DNA from 4 places in the Mesorhizobium sp. M1A.F.Ca.ET.072.01.1.1 genome. Region 1 is predicted to be linked to each of the others. Evidence: predicted binding sites of a transcription regulator. Region 1 holds the regulator's gene; each other region holds the start of a gene.
What was found. The regulator LexA, encoded in region 1, represses DNA repair genes until DNA is damaged. The targets are predictions, from matches to a motif close to TGTTCNNNNTGTGTTCNG.
Positions count from the first base shown of each region.

Region 1 (5,466 bases):
GCGCCAAGGGCGAAGCCAACATGGTCGATGTCGGCGGCAAGGCCGAGACGACGCGCACGGCCATCGCCGAAGGGTATGTCACCATGCAGCCGGAAACGCTGGAGATGATCCTGGCCGGCGACGCCAAGAAAGGCGACGTGCTTGGCACGGCGCGCCTCGCCGGCATCATGGCGGCCAAGAAGACGCATGAGCTCATCCCGCTTTGCCATCCCCTCCTTCTGACCAAGGTTGCCGTCGAGATCGAGCCCGATCACGCGCTTCCCGGCCTGAGGGTCACCGCGCTTGCCAGGGTTACCGGCAAGACCGGGGTCGAAATGGAGGCGCTGACCGCGGCGTCGGTTGCCTGCCTCACCATCTACGACATGGCCAAGGCAGCGGACCGCGCCATGGCAATTTCCGGCATCAGGCTGGTCGAGAAGACCGGCGGCAAGTCGGGCGACTACAAGGCAGGTCCTTAGCATGGCTTTGCTTCCGGTCGCCGAGGCGCTCCAACGCCTGTTGGACGGCGCGACCGCGCTGCCAGGCGAAAGCGTGCCGCTGGCCGACGCGGCCGGCCGGGTCCTGGCCGACCCCGTGGTGGCTCTGCGCACCCAGCCGCCCTTCAATGCGTCGGCGATGGACGGCTACGCCGTACGGGCCGCCGACGTAGCCTCGGCGCCGGCCCGGCTCTCCGTGATCGGCATGGCCCCCGCCGGGCGTGGCTTCACCGGCTCTGTCGGCAAGGGCGAGGCCGTGCGCATCTTCACCGGCGCGCCGCTCCCCGAAGGCGCCGATACCATCGTTATCCAGGAGAATGTCCGCGATCTCGGCGGCGGCGGCATCGAAGTGACCGAGCCGACCGCGGAGGGACGAAACGTCCGTCGCCGCGGCCTCGACTTCTGCGAGGGCGACCTGCTCCTCGAAAAAGGCCGCCAGCTCGATCCGGCGGCGCTTTCGCTGGCGGCATCGGCCAACCATCCGAGTCTCAACGTGGTGCGGCAGCCGCTGCTCGCCATCATCGCCACCGGCGACGAATTGCTGCCGCCGGGCAGCGCGCTCGGCCCCGACCAGATCATCTCGTCGAATGCCTATGGCGTCACAGCTACGGCCCAGTCGGTCGGCGCGCGCGCGCTCGACCTCGGCATCGCCGCCGACCGCAAGGACGCGATTGCGGCCCTGGTCAAGAAGGCGGTCAAGGCCGGCGCCGACGTCATCGTCACGCTTGGCGGCGCCTCCGTCGGCGACCACGACTTGATCCATGACGTGCTGACCGGCGAAGGCATGCAGCTTGACTTCTGGAAGATCGCCATGCGTCCCGGCAAGCCGCTGATGTTTGGCCGGCTCGGCGACATTCGCTGCATCGGCCTGCCCGGCAATCCGGTCGCAAGCCTGGTCTGCTCGCAGCTGTTCCTGAAGCCGCTTCTGGCGCGGCTGGGCGGCCGGTCCTGCCGGCAGGAAATCCGCACGGCCCGGTTAGGCGTCGCAATGCACGCCAACGATCTCAGGCAGGACTATGTGCGCGCCGTGGTCCGCGAAGATGCGGGGGCGTTGATCGCAACACCGTTCGGCATCCAGGATTCCTCGATGTTGAGGTTGCTCGCCGATGCCAATGGCCTGATCGTGCGCCCACCCTTCGCACCGGCGGCTGAAGCCGGCGAGGAGTGCAGCGTTCTGATGTTACGCTGAACAAAACGTCAACACATTCACTAAACTTTAAACGGTTGCGGAACACAACTGGAACAGATAGTGTTTGTTCTGGGTTTGTTTTTCGATTCTGGTTTCAGAACCCATGGGGGCCGCCATGCTGACGCGCAAACAACATGAACTGCTGATGTTCATCCATGAACGGCTCAAGGAAAGTGGCATTCCGCCGTCTTTCGACGAGATGAAGGAAGCGCTCGACCTTGCCTCGAAATCGGGCATCCACCGCCTGATCACGGCGCTGGAGGAGCGCGGTTTCATTCGCCGGCTGCCGAACCGGGCGCGTGCCCTCGAAGTGTTGCGCCTGCCTGACTCGATCGCGCCCGGCCTCAATGCGGCGAAGAAATTCTCGCCGAGCGTCATCCAGGGTGGCCAAGGCAATCTCGGCCGCCAGATCAAACCGGCGGCGCCCGCCCGCACGCCGACGCCCAGCAATGACGACGACGCCGTTTCAGCCGTCTCCATCCCGGTGATGGGTCGCATTGCCGCCGGCGTGCCGATCGACGCCATCCAGCACCAGACGCATTCGATCACAGTGCCGCCGGACATGATCGCGGGCGGCGAGCACTACGCGCTCGAGGTCAAAGGCGACTCGATGATCGAGGCCGGCATCTTCGATGGTGATACGGTCATCATCCGCAACGCCAGCACTGCGAGCCCCGGGGAGATCGTCGTGGCGCTGGTCGACGACGAGGAGGCGACGCTGAAGCGCTTCCGCCGCAAGGGCGCCTCCATCGCGCTCGAGGCTGCCAATCCGGCCTATGAGACCCGCATCTTTGGTCCCGATCGCGTCAAGGTTCAAGGCAAGCTGGTGGGGCTCATCCGCCGCTACTGAGGGGGCTGCGGCTTGGCTTCCGGCTTCTCGGGCTTCTTGTAAGGCGCTAACCCCCTCGCCTCACGCGAGTAGCGCCGCTGTTCGTGCCAAGGGCGGTACGGTTTTTCGACGGCGTATTGAATGGATGCTCGCGCCGTCGCCGATTGCGGATCGAAGAAGACGGCGGCACTGCCGTCGCGCGCGAGCTGCCGCTTGGTGACGACGAGGATACGTGGATCGCGGCAGGGATTGTAGGCCGTGGCGTCGTTGATGACGATGAGGTCTGCAAAGTCGCAGGCAGGTCGGGAAGCTTCGCGGTTCTCGGCGAGCGCGACGATCGCGCCCGATGGATGCCGGCCAATGCAGAGATCGCCCGTGCAGTAAAAGGGCGATCCAGGCGGCAAGTCGACGGGATCGGCTATGTCCAGCGTGCCCTTGGCGAATGTCTCCGGCGGCACGATCGTTTCGGCCTTGAGCGCGCGTTTCCAGTTATCGGTGGTGAACTCGTTGGAGCGGGCACGATTGACGGCGAGTTCGCCGCCGCCGATCGGCATCGCCACCAGATGCGCGTCCTCCGAGATCAGCAGGTCCGGCGTGCGCACCTGCGGGATGATCATGACGGCCGCGACTGCCAAAGGAATTGCGGCCAGCCTCAGCCAGGTAGTCGCCATCGTGGCGATGACGAGCGCGATCGTCGCCAGCAGCACCGAATGGATCGAGATCAGGCCCACGGCATCGACCGGCGACCACTCCGAAAGCCACGCCGAGATCGCGATCATCGCCGTCAGGCCCTTGCCCATCAAATAGAGGAAGGGCCCGTCGAAGCCGAACGGCATCATGACCGCGCTGGCGACGGCGAGAAACATCACGACCGTGACGATCGGCATGATCGCGAGATTGGCCAGCAGGCTGAGCGGCGAGACGCGCTGGAAATGCCAGATGGCAAACAGCGCTGTGGCACTTCCGGCAATGATCGACGTCATTGCGGCGCCACCTGCTCCGACTGCCAGTTTATGCGACATGAACCGCAGGAACGAACGCTTTGCCGGCGGCGCTCTCACCTTGCCGGCGCGGTAGTCGGACCAGCCGGCATAGGCGCCGACAAGAGCGGCGGTTGCCGCGAACGACATCTGAAAGCTCGGGCCAACCACTTCATGCGGCGACACCAGAATGACGGCGATGGCCGAGATCGCCAAGTTGCGCATCGTCAGCGCGGCGCGGTCAAAAAGCACGGCGATCAGCATGACGGCCAGCATGATGAAGCTTCGCTCGGCGGCGACCACCACGCCGGAGATGACGAGATAGGCGGCGATCGACATAAGCGCGATTGCCGCGGCATGTTTCTTCACCGGCCGGCGTGACGAAAAATCCGGGAACAGCGCAAAGGCGCCGCGCAGCAGAAGCATGACCGTGCCGGCGACCAGCGCCATGTGCAGGCCCGAAATCGAGATGATGTGATAGATGCCGGTCCGCCGCATCGCCTCGTTGATGTCCTCCGGAATGCCGGCGCGCACGCCGACGATCAGTGCGGCGGCAATTTCGCCTTCGGGTCCGCCGACGGTGCTTCTGATGTGGTCGGCAATGTTTTCGCGCGCGTTCTCGATGGCCGAGGCGATGCTCGTCTGAGCGATCGGGTCCGTTGGCGAAATGACTTTCGGGTCGCCGAGGAAAAATCCGCTGCCGCCGATGCCGGAAAAATAGCTGTCGAAGGAAAAATCATAGCTTTCGGGACGGACCGGCCCGGTCGGCGGCAGGAGCCGTGCGTAACCCGTAACCAGCGATCCGGCCTTCATGCCGGCCGGGATCCTGCGTGCCGAGAGCCTGACGCGATCCGGCGCGTAGCGCAGCTTTGGATGCGCTGTCGAGACGAGATCGATGGTCAGCCTGACGCGGCCATTGGCCATTTCCTCGGCGACGGCGACGCGGCCTGTCAGCCGCGTCTGGATTTCGGAGCCGAGCATCGGTGTTGCGGCGCGCCAGGTCTCGACCTTCGCGGCGACGAAGCCCAGCGCGCAAAACAGAGCCGCCATAAAGACCAGGTGTGTCTTCAGCCAGGGACGCGAAACGGCCGCGCATAGAGCCATCAGCGCCACCGCCGCCAGCGGTCGGTAAAGATCCGGCTCGGCGCTCAAGGAATAATAGAGTATCACGCCGGCGGCCAGGAACACCGGCACCAGCAGGAAGCCGATGCCGCGGTCGAGCTCGGTGGAGGCTGCCTCGGCCACACCCCGGCGAAACGCGGAAAACGAGGCACGGCGGAACCGCCTGCGGATTAAGTCGATGGCTGCCGGCGGACGAGCTTGTAGCGAAGCATCGCCGTCCGGCGGCAAAATTTCGGCGGCCGGACGCGGCACTGGAACCAAAACCGGTACAGCCTCGGCAGGCACGGTGGCGGCAAACAGCAGGCGCTCGCTCACGCCAGCCGTCGTCTCCTCGCCCTCCTCCGCACCCCGGCCACGTCCAGCCATCGGGTCTGCCCCTTGCGCCCCAGACCTCCTATGCTACATGAACGCCCACCGCGCGAAAGTCCGCGCAAACATGCCCGCTTCAGTGCTTCTTCCGAGAGTTCCATGTCCGACAAGGTCGTCACCCGCTTTGCCCCCTCGCCCACCGGCTATTTGCACATCGGCGGCGCGCGCACGGCGCTGTTCAACTGGCTCTACGCCAGGCACACGGGCGGCACGATGCTGCTGCGCATCGAGGACACCGACCGCGAGCGCTCCACCGAAGCGGCGACGGCCGCTATCCTGGACGGGCTGACCTGGCTCGGCCTCTCATGGGACGGCGAGGCCGTGTCGCAGTTCGAGCGCGCGCCGCGCCACCGTGAGGTGGCAGAGGAGCTCGTACGGCTGGGCAAGGCCTATTTCAGCTATGAGACGCCTGCCGAGCTGGAGGCGATGCGCGAGGCGGCGCGGGCCAAGGGGCTGCCGCCGCGCTACAATGGCCAGTGGCGCGACCGCGAGCCCTCCGAG
Region 1 covers NZ_RZSF01000054.1:18,359-23,824, forward strand. The annotation lists gene moaC (cyclic pyranopterin monophosphate synthase MoaC) at 1-458, shown strand, start outside; gene glp (gephyrin-like molybdotransferase Glp) at 460-1,665, shown strand; gene lexA (transcriptional repressor LexA) at 1,781-2,515, shown strand; gene EOA32_RS10810 (ComEC/Rec2 family competence protein) at 2,509-4,962, opposite strand; gene gltX (glutamate--tRNA ligase) at 5,065-5,466, shown strand, end outside.

Region 2 (5,466 bases), on a different contig from region 1:
CGCTGTATAGCCGGCAAGGGCGGCGCCATAGGCTTCCGGATTGCGCAGCAGCGAGGAAACGAGGGTGCTGACGCCGATCCATAGTGCCAGCACCGTCACCAAGAGCCAGGGATTGGTGCCGAATAGCGATGTGATGCCGATCGCCGCCAGGCCGCCGGCCAGCGTACCGAGCAGGCGGTAGAAGCCTTTCGCCAGCACCATGCCGGCGACCGGCTGCGCGACGATGAACACGGTCATCATCGCCCACTGCGGATGATCGAGCTTCAAGGCGTAAGCGGCAAGCAGCGCGATCAGCCCGGCAGAAACCGTGCGCAGGGCGAAGATCCAGTCCGAGCGCGTCGGCTGGGTCAGCTCACTTAACGGTGTCCCGGCTAGATCCTTCAGCCGCGTCCAGGTCACATGCAAGTCTCCGTCCCGGAGCCTGTTATGGACCAGTCCGCGTTCAGATATCCAGCACGTCGGCCTCGGCGAATTCGGCACGTTCCTGGATGAAGCGGAAGCGGGCCTCGGGCTTGGTGCCCATCAGCGCGTCGACGGCATCCTTGGTCGCCTGCTCGGCATCGATCACGTCGACCCTGAGAAGCGTGCGCTTCCTCGGGTCCATCGTGGTTTCCTTGAGCTGCGAGGCCATCATCTCGCCAAGGCCCTTGAAGCGGCCGATCTCGACCTTGCCGCGCCCGGTGAATTCGGTGCGCAGCAATTCGTCCTTGTGCGCGTCGTCACGTGCATAGGCCACCTTACCGCCCTGACGGATCGAATAGAGCGGCGGCACGGCCATATAGAGATGGCCACCTCGGATCAGGTTAGGCATCTCCTGGAAGAAGAAGGTGATCAAAAGCGAAGCGATATGCGCGCCGTCAACGTCGGCGTCGGTCATGATGATCACGCGGTCGTAGCGCAGGTCCTCGTCGCGATATTTCGAGCGCGTGCCGCAGCCGAGCGCCTGAACCAGGTCGGAAATCTGCTGGTTGGCGGCAAGCTTGTCGTTGCCGGCGCTGGCGACGTTGAGGATCTTGCCGCGCAGCGGCAGCACCGCCTGGCTGGCGCGGTCGCGCGCCTGCTTGGCCGAGCCTCCGGCCGAGTCGCCCTCGACGATGAAGATCTCGGCGCCGGCCGCGGCATTCTGGGTACAGTCGGCGAGCTTGCCCGGCAGGCGCAGCTTGCGTACGGCGCTCTTGCGCGAGACTTCCTTTTCCTGACGCCGGCGCACACGCTCATCGGCGCGCGCGATCACCCATTCGAGAAGCTTCGAGGCTTCCTGCGGGTTGTCGGCCAGCCAGTGGTCGAACGGGTCGCGGATGGCGGTTTCGACGATGCGCATCGCCTCGATGGTGGCCAGCCTGTCCTTGGTCTGGCCAACGAATTCCGGCTCTCGGATGAAGACCGACAGCATGCCGGCGGCCGAGATCATGACGTCCTCGGTGGTGACGATCGAGGCGCGCTTGTTGCCGATGAGATCGGCATATGCGCGAAGCCCGCGCGTCAGCACGTTGCGGAAGCCCGCCTCATGCGTGCCGCCCTCGGGAGTGGGAATCGTGTTGCAGTAGGAGTTGAGAAAGCCGTCGCCGCCGAACCAGGTCACCGCCCACTCCAGCGAGCCGTGGCCGCCCTGCTTGTCGCTTTTGCCTGCGAAGACTTCGCGCGTGACCTGGAATTCGTCGCCGAGGGTGGCCTTGAGGTAGTCCTTCAGGCCGCCCGGGAAATGGAACTCGGCTTTGGCCGGGGTTTGATCCTTTTCCTTGATCAGCGAGGGATCGCAGGTCCAGCGGATCTCGACGCCGCCGAACAGATAGGCCTTCGAGCGAGTCATGCGGTAGAGCCGGGCCGGCTCGAAGGCGGCGCCCTTGCCGAAGATCTGCTCGTCGGGATGGAAGCGGGTCCTGGTGCCGCGGCGGTTGTGCACCTCGCCGAGGTGCTCCAGCCCGCTCACCGGAACGCCGCGCGAGAAGCGCTGGCGATAGAGCTGGCGACCGCGCGCGACCTCGACCTCGAGGTGATCGGACAGCGCGTTGACGACGGATACGCCGACGCCGTGCAGACCGCCGGAAGTCTCATAGACCTTGGAGTCGAACTTGCCGCCCGAATGCAGCGTCGTCATGATGACTTCGAGCGCCGGCTTCTTGAACTTCGGATGCGGATCGATCGGAATGCCGCGGCCATTGTCGGTGACGGTAAGAAATCCGTCCGCCGAAAGCTCGACGTCGATGAAGGTCGCGTGGCCGGCCACCGCCTCGTCCATCGAATTATCGATGACCTCGGCGAAGAGGTGATGCATCGCCTTGTCGTCGGTGCCGCCGACATACATGCCTGGGCGACGGCGCACCGGCTCCAGCCCCTCAAGCACCTCGATGTCGGCGGCGCTGTAGCTCTCGCTGCCGTCGCGGGCGGCGGCCGAGCGCTTCGCGGCCTGCACCAGCGGATCGGCCGGCCGCGAGGGCGCGCGTACTTGCTGGGGCTGCTTTTCCGGGTTGCCGAAAAGATCGCTGGTGTCGTCCATGCTAGCCATTAAGTCCAGTACTGCGAATCACTCCTCGATACTGCCACGCTTTTGGCGGGCGAACGAGTTCCTGTTCCGTTCAGGGATCAAACTGTCTCTTATTCCAAAACCATTCGATAACCAAGCCGCCGGAAATAGGGCGGGCTCCACCCCTTTGGATTCCTGATTCTTTAACATTAACGCCTAGCGTGAGCCTCAACGACAAAAGACCACGGGGCGTCAGGGGTTTCGTTGTGAAGGGCAGGGCCATAACCATGATCGGCATCGCAGCCGTTTTCGGCGCGATCTCGATCTTTGCCGCGGACTTCTGGGTCAAAAGCCAGGCGAGGGCCCAGTCCGAGCAAAAGACGGCATCGATCGTGGTGCCGCACGAGCCCAAAGTCGAGTTCAAGACCATCGTCGTGGCGAATGCGCCGCTACGCTACGGCATGCAGCTCGACCGGTCGCAACTCACCGAAATTCCGTGGCCGCAGGATTCTCTGCCGCAAGGCGCCTTCCCGACAATCGACAAGCTGCTGGCAGAAGGCAGCCGCGTTGTGCTGTCGCCGATCGAAGTCAACGAGCCGGTGCTGCTCGCCAAACTGTCGGGACCGAACGGCCGCGCCACACTTTCCAACATGCTGTCTCCGGGCATGCGGGCCGTCACCATCCGCACCGACGAGATCGCCGGCGTCGGCGGTTTCATCACGCCGGGCGACCGGGTCGACGTCGTGCTGACGCGCGATGCCGGCGAAATCCAGGAAGTGTCCAAGAACGCGCAAGGGGCAGCCGGCTCGACGGTCACGTCCGAAATCGTCGTGTCCGACGCCAAGGTGCTTTCGGTCGGGCAGGGCGCGGACGAGCGCAAGACCGAGCCGCAGGTCGCCAATTCCGTGACCCTCGAGGTCACGAACGAAGGGGCGCAGAAGGTAGCGCTCGCCCGCACCGTCGGCTCCTTGTCGCTGTCTTTGCGGTCCGCCGCCGATGCCAGCGCCAGCGGCAACGGACTTACCACCATCTCGTCCTTCGGCGGCTCGGTTGCCGCGGGCGCCGAGGCAAGCGCCGCCTCGCTGGTCAAGGCGGTGGCGAAGGAGCCGGAAGAGCCGAAGTTCAAGACGGTGATCGTGTCGCGCGGCACGAAGGTGGAGGAATATAAGGTTCCCTCCAAGCCCGCCGACGGAGACGTCGTTCCTTCCAACGAACAAGAACAATAGCCGGTGGGGACCGGCGGGAACGGGACAATGCATGTGCTGAACAAAGAACGGACCACGAGAGGGCTGCGCCTTCTGCGTGCTATGGTGGCGGGCGCCTTTCTGGCAGCCGCCGGAATGCTGGCCTTTGGGGCGCCGGCCCAGGCAAACAACGACGTCGTATACGTCTCGGCGACCAAGAACGCCTCGATCAAAGTCGCCAAGGGCAAGCCCAAGACGATCATGACGAACGCGGCCTTCTATCAGATCGTCATCGGCGATCCGGAGATCGCCAACGTCAATCCGCTGACCGACAAGTCCTTCTATGTGCTGGGCAACAATCTCGGCACCACCGGCATCGCGCTGTTCGATCAGAACAAGCAGCTCGTCGGCACCATCGACATCGAGGTGACGCTGGACACCGACCAACTGGCCAACACCATCCGCGCCAGCGTGCCGGATGCCAAGATCAAGGTCGGTTCGGCCAACGGCCGCGTGGTGCTTTCGGGCGAGGCGGAAGACGCGGTCGCGGCCGACAAGGCGAGCAAGATCGCGTCGCGCTTCTCCGGCAATGAGGAAGTGATCAACTCGGTCAACATCTCGTCCTCGCAGCAGGTTCAGCTCAATGTCCGTTTCGTCGAGATCAACCGGCAGGCGGGACAGGATCTCGGCGCCAAATACGGGGCCAATTTTGCCTTCGGCGTCGGCGGTCGCGACGTCATCATCGACCCGGGCACCGTGCCAACCGCCGGGACCGGCGAGATCATCGGCCGGTTGCTTTCCAACGGGGTTTCGATCGACATCGCCATCAAGGCGCTGGAAGAGCGCGGTCTCGCCCGGCGACTGGCCGAGCCGAACCTGATCGCCCGCTCGGGCCAGACCGCGAGCTTCCTTGCCGGCGGCGAGTTCCCGATCCCGGTGTCCGAGGACAACGGCAAGATCAGCGTCAGCTACAAGAAATACGGCGTCGGTCTGGATTTCACGCCGACCGTGCTCAAGGGTGGACTGGTCAGCCTCGATATCGCGCCGGAAGTTTCGTCGATCGATCCCTCCGCGTCGATCGAAGTCAGCAGCGGCATTTCCATTCCTGCCTTTATCGTGCGTCGCGCCAAGACGTCGGTCGACTTGAAAAACGGCCAGAGCTTCATGATCGCGGGCCTTCTGCAGTCGCAGAACGACATCACCACGTCGCGCCTGCCAGGGCTCGGCAAGCTGCCGGTTCTCGGTCCGCTTTTCTCCTCGAAATCCTATCAGCGGCGCGAGACCGATCTGGTGATCATCGTCACGCCCTACCTGGTCAAACCGGTTGACCCGTCGAAGAAGATGGTCGAGCCCACCGACGGAACGCGGCCGCCAAGCAATGCCGACTACTTCCTGAACAACACCGAGGAAGTCGACGCTTCCGCTCCCAAGCGCCCCTTGGCGCTGGCCGACGGCAGCGGGGCCCGTCCGGTGGCGGCGACCACGTCGGGCCATTTCCTCGATCTGCCGAAGGACTGAAGCCATGCGTCTGGCTCCTTGCATCGCTCTGCTGCTCGCCGGCGCGCTCTCCGGCTGCACCAGCGACGACTATGTGCGCACCGAAGGCGTGTCTCCGGCCGCCGGCAATGCGCAGGCGTCCAACACGGCCATGCAGATGGTCGATCCCTGGCAGTACGGCGTCCAGAACACCAGGCTTCTGGTGCCGGCTCCAAGCATGAGCTCCACGGCCACTGCCGCGGGCGCGAAGGGCGGCGCGGCGCCGGCTTCAACGACATCGGTATCAACGACAGCAGACTGATGGGCTGACGACCATGGCAT
Region 2 covers NZ_RZSF01000052.1:14,745-20,210, forward strand. The annotation lists gene EOA32_RS10525 (FUSC family protein) at 1-399, opposite strand, end outside; gene parE (DNA topoisomerase IV subunit B) at 443-2,497, opposite strand; gene cpaB (Flp pilus assembly protein CpaB) at 2,752-3,690, shown strand; gene EOA32_RS10540 (type II and III secretion system protein family protein) at 3,772-5,166, shown strand; gene EOA32_RS10545 (hypothetical protein) at 5,171-5,446, shown strand; gene EOA32_RS10550 (response regulator/pilus assembly protein) at 5,460-5,466, shown strand, end outside.
Region 2: a site for LexA is predicted at 2,563-2,580, ahead of parE (DNA topoisomerase IV subunit B). Genes of this name have one in related genera too.

Region 3 (5,466 bases), on a different contig from region 1:
CCGCCAGTCGTGAAAGCTGGCGTCAAGACCGAACCGTCCCGAGCGCCGCCGCTCGCATGGCATGCCGCAGCCGTGATCTTGGGATGAAAGGAAGCATGACCGCCGTTATGCGCGGCCTCTGCGGCTCGACCAACCACCAGCCTTCGTTGCGGAGGCGCCGGGGCAGGGACCAGCGGGATCTGTGATGTGTTCGCATGCCGCCTGTTTCGCCGGCGGCTGCGGAAAGCGCGCGGCGGATTGGAGGAGGTTTTCCGCAAGGATTTGCAGATTTCGTGCAGGAGCAAAGTCGTTTCAGGCTGGCGCCGCCCCTCACCTGCCTGCCGGCATCCTCTCCCCGTATAGTGACGGGGAGAGGGGCGCTGCCATCGCCGGCTTCGCTTCGACAATTAGCCAGAACGCAAATGAGTTCTATGGTGCCGCGCCTTGCCTCACTCGTCTCCAGCCTGCATAGATCGGCCATGACCTCTGACACCTACCGCCCGCGCCGCTCGGTGCTCTACGTGCCCGCTTCAAAAGACAAGGCGCTGGCCAAGATCCCCTCGCTCGCCTGCGATACCGTCATCATCGACCTCGAGGATGGCGTGGCGCTGGCCGACAAGGTTTCCGCCCGCCACAAGCTTACCGGCATCCTCGCCGCGCGGCCGGCGCGCCGCTGCGAGATGGTGGTGCGCATCAATCCGCTCGGCAGTGAATGGGGCATCGACGACCTGTTAACCGTCGCCAAGGCAGAGCCCGACGGCATTCTTTTGCCCAAGATCGGCACGCCGCGCGACATCCTCGAGGCCGGCGACCTGCTCGACGACAATTTCGCGCCGGATATCGTTAAACTGTGGGCAATGATCGAGACGCCCAAGGCGCTGCTCAACGTCGGCGCCATCGCCGAGCTTGGCCGCGATCAGGCGTCTCGCCTGGCTTGTTTCGTTGCCGGAACGAACGATCTGGTGAAAGCGACCGGCATTCTGGCAACGCCCGACCGACGCTATCTCACGCCCTGGCTGCTGCAGCTTGTGCTCGCCGCCCGCGCCGGCGGCCTCGACGTGATCGACGGCGTCGCCAACGACTTTCGCGACCTGGACGCCCTGGCGCGGGAATGCGCCGAGGCGGCCGCCATGGGTTTCGACGGCAAATCGCTGATCCACCCCGCCCAGATCGAGCCCGCGAACCGCGCCTTTGCGCCGGCGCCGGAGGCGCTGGCCAGGGCGCGCGCGATCAGGGAGGCGTTCTCACGGCCCGAAAATGCCGGCAAAAGCGTCATTGCGCTGGACGGCCGCATGGTCGAGCGGCTGCATCTGGCGGAAGCCGAGAAACTTCTGGCGAAGGCCGCAATCATCGGCGCATGATGCGCTCGAGCGATTCCAGGAAGATAGACAAGCATTGGTCACGACAGGGTCGAAAATGAAACTCTACCGCTTTCTGTCCGGTCCGGACGATTCCACTTTCTGCCATAAGGTGACTTCGGCCCTGAACAAGGGCTGGCACCTGTTCGGCTCGCCGACCTATGCCTATGACAAGACGACCAAGTCGATGCGCTGCGGCCAGGCCGTGGTGAAGGATGTCGAGGGCCAGGAATATACGCCCGACACCAAGCTCAGCGAGTGGTAGGAAAGGGCGGCAGCCCTCTCAGTCGTCACCCCGCCGCTGCCTGCTCCGCCGCTTCCTCGATCCGCTCCATGTCGTCGTCCGACAGGCCGAAATGGTGGCCGATTTCGTGGATCAGAACGTGGGTGACGATGTCGCCCAGCGTCTCCTCGTTCTCGGCCCAATAGTCGAGGATGGCGCGGCGGTAGAGCGTGATGCGGTTCGGTCCCTCGCCGGTTTGCGGGTTCCAGCGCTCGGCGATGCCGCGCCCCTCGAACAGGCCAAGCAGATCGAAGGGCGTCTCCAGCGACAGGTCGTCCATGATCTCGTCGGTCGGAAAATCGGCGATCTGGATGATGATCTCGCCGGTGAGCTTGCGGAACTCCTCCGGCAGATGGGCGTAGGCCTCCAGCGCCAGAAGTTCCATCTCATCCATCGATGGCGAGAGTTGGTCATGCCAGATGCGGGTCTTGTAGATGCGGGCCATGAGGTTTCCTTTGACCTCGGCATATAGGCTTTCGCGCCGGTCGAGGCAAATGGGCCCGGCTGGCTGGGTCTTGGAAGCTGAAAGCCGAAGGAATAAATTCCTTGCGACTCCGCTTGACTCTTCCAGGCCCCTCTGGAATCTATAAGAACATAACAGGAACAACTACTGCCGGAAGTGAACGTCATGGCGATAAGCGCCGTGGCGCGGGAAACTGTTTTTGCCCTGCGCCGCCAGATCGCGAAGATCGAGGGAACGCTGCCCGAGCGCCTGGAAGCGCCGGCTTCCGGCGCGCCAAAAGCGATTCCAGGAACAGTGCGAAGCGGTTTTCCGTCCGGACTTGCGGAAAAACAAATAGCTGGCGATGCCGCGGGATCGGACGCCACCCCCGAAATCACCATCGTCCGGCGCGGCCTCGCTGTGGCCTCGCCTGCCTTCCTGCACACCGGCATAGAACGCCTCGACACCGCCCTCGGCGGCGGCGTGCCCAAGGCGGCGCTCAGTGAAATCCATGGGTTGGAGACCCGCGATGCCGGCGCCGTCGCCGGCTTTGCGCTGTCGCTCGCCAGCCTGATCCTTAAACAGAAGCAGGGCCTGCCGGTCCTCTGGATCGGAACGGCGGAGATTTTCCGCGAGGCCGGCTTTCCCTATGCCAGGGGCCTCAACGCCTTCTTCGGCATCGAGCCCGAACAATTGCTGTTTTCCGAAGCGCCGAAACTGGTCGACGCGCTGTGGATCGCCGAGGAGGCCGCCCGCATGACGGCCTTCGCCGCCGTCCTCCTCGAGATCCGCGGCAGCCCGCGGCTTCTCGACCTTACCGCGACGCGGCGGCTGCACGCCCGTGCCCAGAGCGCCGGCCGGCCAGTATTTTTGCTGCGTCAGGCCGGCCAGGCCGAGCCCACCGCGGCGCCCGTGCGCCTCATTGTTTCGGCAGCGCCCGCGGCGAGCCGCGAAACGCTCGCCGGCGCGCTGGCCGGCTCGATCGGCCGCCCCGGCTTCACCGTCGATATCGGCAAGAGCCGCACGGCCCTGCCCGGACAATTCACACTGGAGTGGAACCCTGATGAGCACGCTTTTGCCGAAAGAAGGCCCGAGGAAGAGCGGGCAACGAATTCTGTCGCTGTGGTTCCCCTATCTTTGCGCGGAGCGGATCCTGCGCCAGCGTCTGGGGCGGTCCTGGCGTTCCCGGCCCTCGCATCCCCTGCCCCCATCTTACCCACCGCTTGTGATCAGCCATCGCGACAGCAACGCCCAGCGCATCGCAGCCCTCGACGAGCGGGCTGAGGCGCTGAAGCTGAAGCGCGGCATGGGCATTGCCGACGCGCGCGCCATGCATCCGTCGATCGATGTGGTGGAGGCCGACCCGGAGGCCGACCGCCGCCTGCTCGAAGGCCTCGCCGACTGGTGCGACCGCTACACGCCGCTGGTGGCGATCGACGGCGAGGACGGGCTGTTTCTCGACGTCACCGGCTGCACGCACCTGTTTGGTGGCGAGCGGGCCATGCAGGACGAGATCCTCACCCGTTTCTTCCAGCAGGGTTTCGATGTTCGCGCCGGCCTCGCCTCGACGCCGGGCGCCGCCTGGGCGGCGGCGCGCTTCCACGGCGACCGCATCGTTGCCGGCGGCGAGGAGGCGGCGCTGCTTTCGCCCCTGCCGCTTTCGGCGCTGCGCATCGCGCCGGAAACCCGCGCCAGCCTGGAAAGCGTCGGCCTGCGCACGGCGGGGGCGGTGATGGCCGCACCCCGCGCGCCGCTCGCCCGCCGCTTCGGCGCCACCTTGCTTCTGCGCCTCGACCAGGCGCTCGGCCGGCTCGACGAGGCGGTGTCGCCGCGCCTTCCCGTGGCACCGCTCTCGGTCGAGCGCCATCTTGCCGAGCCGATCGTGCTCACCAGCCGCTCGATGTCGTCGGTGAGCCGGCTTGCCGTGGCCTTGAAGGCCGACCTCGAGCGCCGCGGCGAAGGGGCGCGGGCGCTCGCCCTTCTCCTCTTTCGCGTCGACGGCCTCGTCAGCCGCATCGCGGTCGGCACCTCGCGCCCCATGCGCGAGCCGCAGCTGATCCGAAAGCTGTTTCACGAACGGCTGACCGCGCTGGAACAGACCATCGATGCCGGCTTCGGCTTCGACCTCGTGCGGCTGTCGGTGCTTTCGGTCGCCGCCTTCGACATGCTGCAGGGCGACCTTGCCGGCGAGACAAGCGACGATGACGCCGACATCGCTTTATTCGCCGATCGCGTGCGTGCCCGCCTCGGCGAAGCCGCCGTGCTGAAGCCGGTCGTCGTCGATAGCCACCTGCCGGAGCGCGCCGTTGCCTCGGTTCCTTTCGCGGAGGCGCCGCAAAGGCGCAGGCCGCCGAAGCCCGATCGGACAGCACCGCCGATGACCATCTTCCCGCCGGAGCGGCCGGTACGGCTGTTCCGCTCACCCGAGCCGATCGAGGTGCCGGCGACCGAGATCCCCGAGGGCCCGCCGATGAATTTCCGCTGGCGGCGCGCGCTTTACCGCGTCGCCCGCGCCGAAGGGCCGGAGCGCATCGCCGCCGAATGGTGGCGGCAGCTGCCCGGCGAGGAAGAGGCGCCGACGCGCGACTATTACCGCATCGAGGACAGCGAGGGACGTCGCTATTGGCTCTACCGCCAGGGCCTCTACAGCAGCGCCTCGCAGGCCGCGCCGCGCTGGTTCATGCACGGGGTCTTCGCATGAACGCGCTGACCGCCATCCCCTATGCCGAGTTCGGCATCCAGTCGAACTTTTCCTTCCTGCGCGGCGCCTCCAAGCCCGAGGAGCTGGTGGTCACGGCGAAATTCTACGGCTTTTCCTCGATCGGCCTTGCCGACCGCAACACGGTCGCCGGCGTCGTGCGGGCCTGGCAGCAGGCCAGGGTCGAGAAGCTGGCCTATCATCCCGGTTGCCGCCTGGTTTTCTGCGACGGCACGCCGGACATTGTGGCTTACCCCCGCGACCGCAAGGGCTGGGGGCATCTCTGCCGCATGCTGACGCAGGCCAATCTGCGCGACGAGAACGAGAAGGGCGCGACGCTGCTCGAACTCAGCGACCTTCTCGAATGGGGCGATCTGATGTCGTTGGCCATCCTGCCCAACCTGTCGGGAGGCGCGGAAGACAATCTGACGCTCATTAGCCGGCTTAAGGATCGTTTCGGCGCCGCGCTTCGGCTTGCCGTGGCGCCTGATTACGGCGGCAACGACCGCTTCCGTATCGAGCAGGCGGCGGCGATGGCCCACCATCTGCACATCCCGCTGATGGCGACCAACGACGTGCTCTATCATGCCGCCGACCGCCGCCCGCTGCAGGACGTGCTGACCGCGATCCGCCTCAACACGCCGGTTTCCGAGGTCGGGCTGGAGCTGACGGCAAATGCCGAGCGTCATCTGAAGACGCCGCTGGA
Region 3 covers NZ_RZSF01000010.1:17,865-23,330, forward strand. The annotation lists gene EOA32_RS02870 (CoA ester lyase) at 459-1,340, shown strand; gene EOA32_RS02875 (DUF1737 domain-containing protein) at 1,396-1,602, shown strand; gene EOA32_RS02880 (metallopeptidase family protein) at 1,628-2,065, opposite strand; gene EOA32_RS39590 (hypothetical protein) at 2,249-3,346, shown strand; gene EOA32_RS02890 (DUF6504 family protein) at 3,288-4,763, shown strand; gene EOA32_RS02895 (error-prone DNA polymerase) at 4,760-5,466, shown strand, end outside.
Region 3: a site for LexA is predicted at 2,209-2,226, ahead of EOA32_RS02880 (metallopeptidase family protein). Genes of this name have one in related genera too.

Region 4 (5,466 bases), on a different contig from region 1:
TCGGTCCAGCGAGCCAGCGTCTCGAAGCCGATGGTGCGGCGACTGGTGAGGTCGACGATCGGCTGGAAATGCGGCTCGACCTCGCCGGCCGAGACGGCGCGGCGCAGTGCCTGCTCGATGCGGGTGACGCGCTTGGCGGCCTCCTCCATCTCGCGTGTGTAGACGACGACGCGGCCGCGGCCCGAGCGCTTGGCGTGGTAGAGCGCGGTCTCGGCCTTGTTGATCAGGATCTCTGTGGTCTCGTCGCCGGAATAAAACAGCGAGCAGCCGACCGAAGCCGACAATCTGGCGGTGCGCTCGCCGACATCATAGGGCGCCGACAGGATCTCGATCAGCATGCGCGATTTTTCGGCGGCCTGCTCCTCGCTGAACACCATCGGGTAGAGGAAGGCGAACTCGTCGGCGCCGATGCGACAGACGGTCGAATAGCCATCCATCGAGGCACGCAAGCGCATAGCCACCTGGATCAGGATGTCGTCGCCGGCCTTGTGGCCGAACAGGTCGTTGATGGGTTTGAAGCCATCGAGATCGAGAATGCCGACGGTGAAGGGCGCGGGATCGTCGGCGCGGTCGCTGATCAGGCGATCGACCTTGTCGTAAAAGCGACGATGGTTGCCAAGTCCGGTCAGCGGATCGGTGAAGGCCAGATCCGCGTTTTCCCTGCCTGGCTGCCCGGTGCCAAACGTCGTTTGCATCATGTTCCTGTTCTGACGGGGGAATTTGTGACCAGACTGGCAGCAAAGCGTTTAGGAAAGGTATCGGAAAATCGATTTTCTGAAGATGCGGAAAAGGGTCTTGGCGCCACGCCTGGCGGTCCAGGGTCTTTGGCGGTGGAGGCTTAAACCGGGCATTAACAGCTTCAATAAATAGTAAAGCGGCCCGGAGACGCCGGCTTGGCGCGGCTGGTCGGCTGGGCTCGGGCACCGGAGACAGGCATGCCGCACGAGGTCCGCAACGAGCCGGCGATCGCCGTGCTCCTGCCCTGCTACAATGAGGAGCTGACGATCGGTGAGGTCGTGCGGCGCTTCCGCGAGACGCTGCCCTCCGCGAGGATCTATGTCTACGACAACAATTCGAAGGACCTGACCGCGCTCAGGGCCCGCGCGGCCGGCGCGGTCGTCGTGCGCGAACCGCGCCAGGGCAAGGGCAATGTCGTGCGCCGCATGTTCGCCGACATCGACGCCGACATCTATGTGATGGCGGACGGCGACTGCACCTACGCGCCGGAAGATGCGCCGCAGCTGATCAACACGCTTTTGACCGAGCGCTCGGACATGGTGGTGGGCACCCGGCGCGGCGTCACCGACGACGCCGGCCGCTCCGGCCACGCCTTCGGCAACCGCATCTTCAACCGGCTCTACAAGGGCCTGTTCGGCGCCGATTTCACCGATATCTTTTCCGGCTACCGGGTCTTTTCGCGGCGCTTCGTCAAGAGCTTCCCGGCGGTTTCCGGCGGCTTCGAGATCGAGACCGAGATGTCGGTCCATGCCTCGCAGCTCAAGCTGCCGGTGAACGAGATGGCGCTCGACTACGGCCGCCGCCCGGAAGGCTCATCGTCGAAGCTGTCGACTTTCCGCGACGGCGCCAGGATCCTATGGATGTTCGCCATGCTGGTGAAGGAGACGCAGCCGCTGCGTTTCTTCGGCACGTTTGCCCTGTTCTTCCTGGCGGCCAGCATCGGGCTGATGATCCCGGTGCTGATCGAGTTCGCCGAGACAGGACTTGTTCCGCGCATGCCGACCTGGGTGCTGTCCGTTGGCCTGCTCCTCTTGTCCATGCTGGCGATGGTCACCGGGCTGATCCTCGATTCGGTGTCGCGCGGCCGGGCCGAACAGAAGCGCATCTTCTATCTTTCCATCCCTGCCGGCCGCATCGAGCGACGCGCGGGCTTCAACGGCGAGGCCTCCCGGAAGAGGGAGCCGGGCAAGCCCTCGCGAGCCGCGTGATGGTCCGGCTTGGCCGCTTCGTGCTTGCCGGCGGCATCGGCTTCGTTGCCGATGCGGCCGCGCTCTGGCTGCTGCTTTCCGTCACGCCGCTCGGGCCGCTGGCCGCGCGCGTGCTGTCGATCGGCTTCGCGCTCACCGTCACCTGGCAGATCAACCGGCATCTGACCTTTGCGCCGTCGAGCCGAGGCATCGCGCAGGAGGGCGCGCGCTACGGCGGCGTCGGCGTCGCCACCAGCATCGTCAATTATCTCATCTATTGTGCCCTTCTGTTCGCGCTGCCCTCCCTGGCGCCGCTGGCAGCGCTGACGGTCGCCTCGCTGGTCGCGATGGCGCTGTCCTTCGTCGGCTATTCCCGGCTGGTCTTCGACCGATAATCTCTGGCCGATTGGCAGAAGCCGCCGATTTCCCTATATCGGCGACAGAGATTGCCGGAGACCCGAGATGCCGTTGAAAATCGCCGTCCAGATGGACCATGTCTCGACGGTGTCGATCGCCGGCGACACCACGTTCGCGCTGTCGCTGGAAGCGCAGCGGCGCGGCCACCAGCTTTTCCACTACACGCCCGACCGGCTGTCGATGCGGGGCGGCAAGGTGTTCGCGCGCGCCGAGGAGATGCAGGTGCGCGACGAGAAGGGCAGCCATTATTCGCTGGGCGAGCCGGTGCGCACCGATCTGTCGGAGATGGACGTGGTGCTGCTGAGGCAGGACCCGCCCTTCGACATGAACTACATCACCACAACCCACATTCTGGAACGCATCCATCCGAAGACGCTGGTGGTCAACAACCCGGCCTGGGTGCGCAACAGCCCGGAAAAGATCTTCGTCACCGAATTCCCGGACCTGATGCCGGAAACGCTGATCACCAAGGACCCGCAGGAGGTGGCCGCCTTCCGCAAGGAGTTCGGCGACATCATCGTCAAGCCGCTCTACGGCAATGGCGGGGCGGGCATCTTCCATCTGCACGAGGCCGACCGCAACCTTGCCTCGCTGCTCGAAATGTTCGGCCAGCTGTTCCGCGAGCCCTATATCGTGCAGCGCTATCTCAAGGACGTGCGCAAGGGCGACAAGCGCATCATCCTGATCGACGGCGAGCCGGTGGGCGCCATCAACCGCGTGCCGGCCGAGCACGATTCGCGCTCCAACATGCATGTAGGCGGCCGCGCCGAGAAGACCGAGCTCACGGAGCGCGAACGCGAGATCTGCGCCCGCATCGGGCCAGCGCTCAGGGAACGCGGCTTCATCCTCGTCGGCATCGATGTCATCGGCGACTACATGACCGAGATCAACGTCACCTCGCCGACCGGCGTGCGCGAGGTGCGGCGCTTCGGCGGCGCGGACATTGCTGCCCTGTTCTGGGACTGCGTGGAAGGAAAGCGGAAGTAGCGCCTCTCAGCTGCCCCGTGGGCGGGACCATTATGTTCCCGTAATGTTCTTGCTTAAGCCGAAAATCTGTGGTTGTCTAAACCAAACCCGCTCGCCGCCTGATCGCAGGACCGGCGAGCGAGCCGGTATCCGGGGGCTTGAGACAAGATGGTAGCGCGGGTTCGCACGGTGGCTTTCCAGGGCATCGAGGCCGTGCCGGTCGATGTCCAGGTGATGATCGCGCCGGGCAAGGTCGGGATGCAGATCGTCGGCCTGCCGGACAAGGCGGTGGCAGAGAGCCGGGAACGCGTGCAGGCCGCGCTTCATGCGTCCGGCCTGTCGATGCCGTCGAAAAAGGTGACGGTGAATCTCGCGCCGGCGGACCTGCCCAAGGAAGGCAGCCACTACGACCTGCCGATCGCGCTCGGATTGATGGCCGCGCTCGGCGCCATTCCTGGCGATATGCTGGCCGGCTATGTCGTGCTCGGCGAATTGTCGCTCGACGGCACCATTGCCGCTGTCGCCGGCGCGCTGCCGGCGGCGATCGGCGCCAACGCCGAAGGGAAAGGGCTGATCTGTCCGTTCGCCTGCGGGCCGGAGGCAGCCTGGGCCGGCAAGGATTTCGATATCCTGGCGCCGCGCAGCCTGATCGCCATCGCCAACCATTTTCGCGGCACCCAGGTGCTGTCGCGTCCCGAGGCAGGCATCCAGGTCGCCGCGCGCGATCTGCCGGACCTTGCCGACATCAAGGGCCAGGAAAGCGCCAAGCGGGCGCTGGAAGTGGCGGCGGCGGGCGGCCACAATCTCCTGATGGTCGGACCGCCGGGCTCGGGCAAGTCGATGCTGGCGCAAAGGCTGCCCTCGATCTTGCCGCCGCTGGCGCCGAAGGAGCTGCTCGAAGTCTCGATGATCGCGTCGGTGGCGGGCGAGCTCGGCGAAGGCAAGCTGACAGACCGACGGCCGTTCCGCGCGCCACATCATTCGGCGTCGATGGCGGCGATGGTGGGCGGCGGCTTGCGCGTGCGGCCGGGCGAAGTGTCGCTTGCGCATCACGGCGTGCTGTTCCTCGACGAGTTCCCGGAATTCACGCCGCAGACGTTGGACGCGCTGCGCCAGCCGCTGGAGACCGGCGACTGCGTGATCGCGCGCGCCAACCACCGCGTCACCTATCCGGCGCGCATCCAGCTGGTGGCGGCGATGAACCCGTGCCGCTGCGGCATGTCGGGCGAGCCCGGCTATCGCTGCCTGCGCGGCGAGCGCTGCCGCACCGAATACCAGGCGCGCATTTCCGGCCCGCTGCTCGACCGCATCGATCTCAGGATCGAAGTGCCGGCAGTCTCGGCAAGCGACCTGATCCGGCCGGACAAGGCCGAGGCCAGTGCCGCTGTGGCGCAGCGCGTGGCGCGCGCCCGGGCCATGCAGCGCGAGCGGCTGGAAAGGCTGGGTGCGGCGGCCACCACCAACGCGCACTGCCCGCCTTCGGTCGTCGAGGCGATCGCCAGGCCCGACGCCGCCGGGCTGACGCTGCTCAAGGACGCCAGCGAAAAGCTCGCCTTCTCGGCGCGAGCCTATCACCGCGTGCTGAAAGTGGCGCGGACGCTCGCCGATCTCGACGCCAGCGAAACCGTCGGCCGCATCCATCTCGCCGAGGCGATCTCCTACCGCATGAGCGCGGAGCGCATGGCGCAGGCGGCGTAAGGTCCCTGGCGCGGATTTCCGGCGCTACCCCGCCCGGTCCTGCGCCTTCAGCTCCAATCTGCGCGCATGCAGCACCGGCTCGGTGTAGCCGTTGGGCTGAACGGTCCCCTTGAATACCAGGTCGCAGGCGGCCTGGAAGGCGATCGACTTGTCGAAGTCGGGCGCCATCGGCCGGTAGAGCGGGTCGCCGACATTCTGGCGGTCGACGATCGCCGCCATGCGCTGCAGCGAATCCCGGACCTGGATCTCCGAGCACACCTTGTGGCGCAGCCAGTTGGCGATGTGCTGCGAGGAAATGCGCAGCGTGGCGCGGTCTTCCATCAGGCCGACATCATTGATATCGGGCACTTTCGAGCAGCCGACGCCCTGATCGATCCAGCGCACGACATAGCCCAGAATGCCTTGCGCGTTGTTGTCGAGCTCGCGCTGGATCTCGTCCGGGGTCCAGTTCGGCCGCACC
Region 4 covers NZ_RZSF01000318.1:1,899-7,364, forward strand. The annotation lists gene EOA32_RS29995 (EAL domain-containing protein) at 1-695, opposite strand, end outside; gene EOA32_RS30000 (glycosyltransferase family 2 protein) at 936-1,946, shown strand; gene EOA32_RS30005 (GtrA family protein) at 1,946-2,320, shown strand; gene gshB (glutathione synthase) at 2,388-3,329, shown strand; gene EOA32_RS30015 (YifB family Mg chelatase-like AAA ATPase) at 3,477-5,006, shown strand; partial or broken gene EOA32_RS30020 (malate synthase G) at 5,031-5,466, opposite strand, start outside.
Region 4: a site for LexA is predicted at 3,363-3,380, ahead of EOA32_RS30015 (YifB family Mg chelatase-like AAA ATPase). Genes of this name have one in related genera too.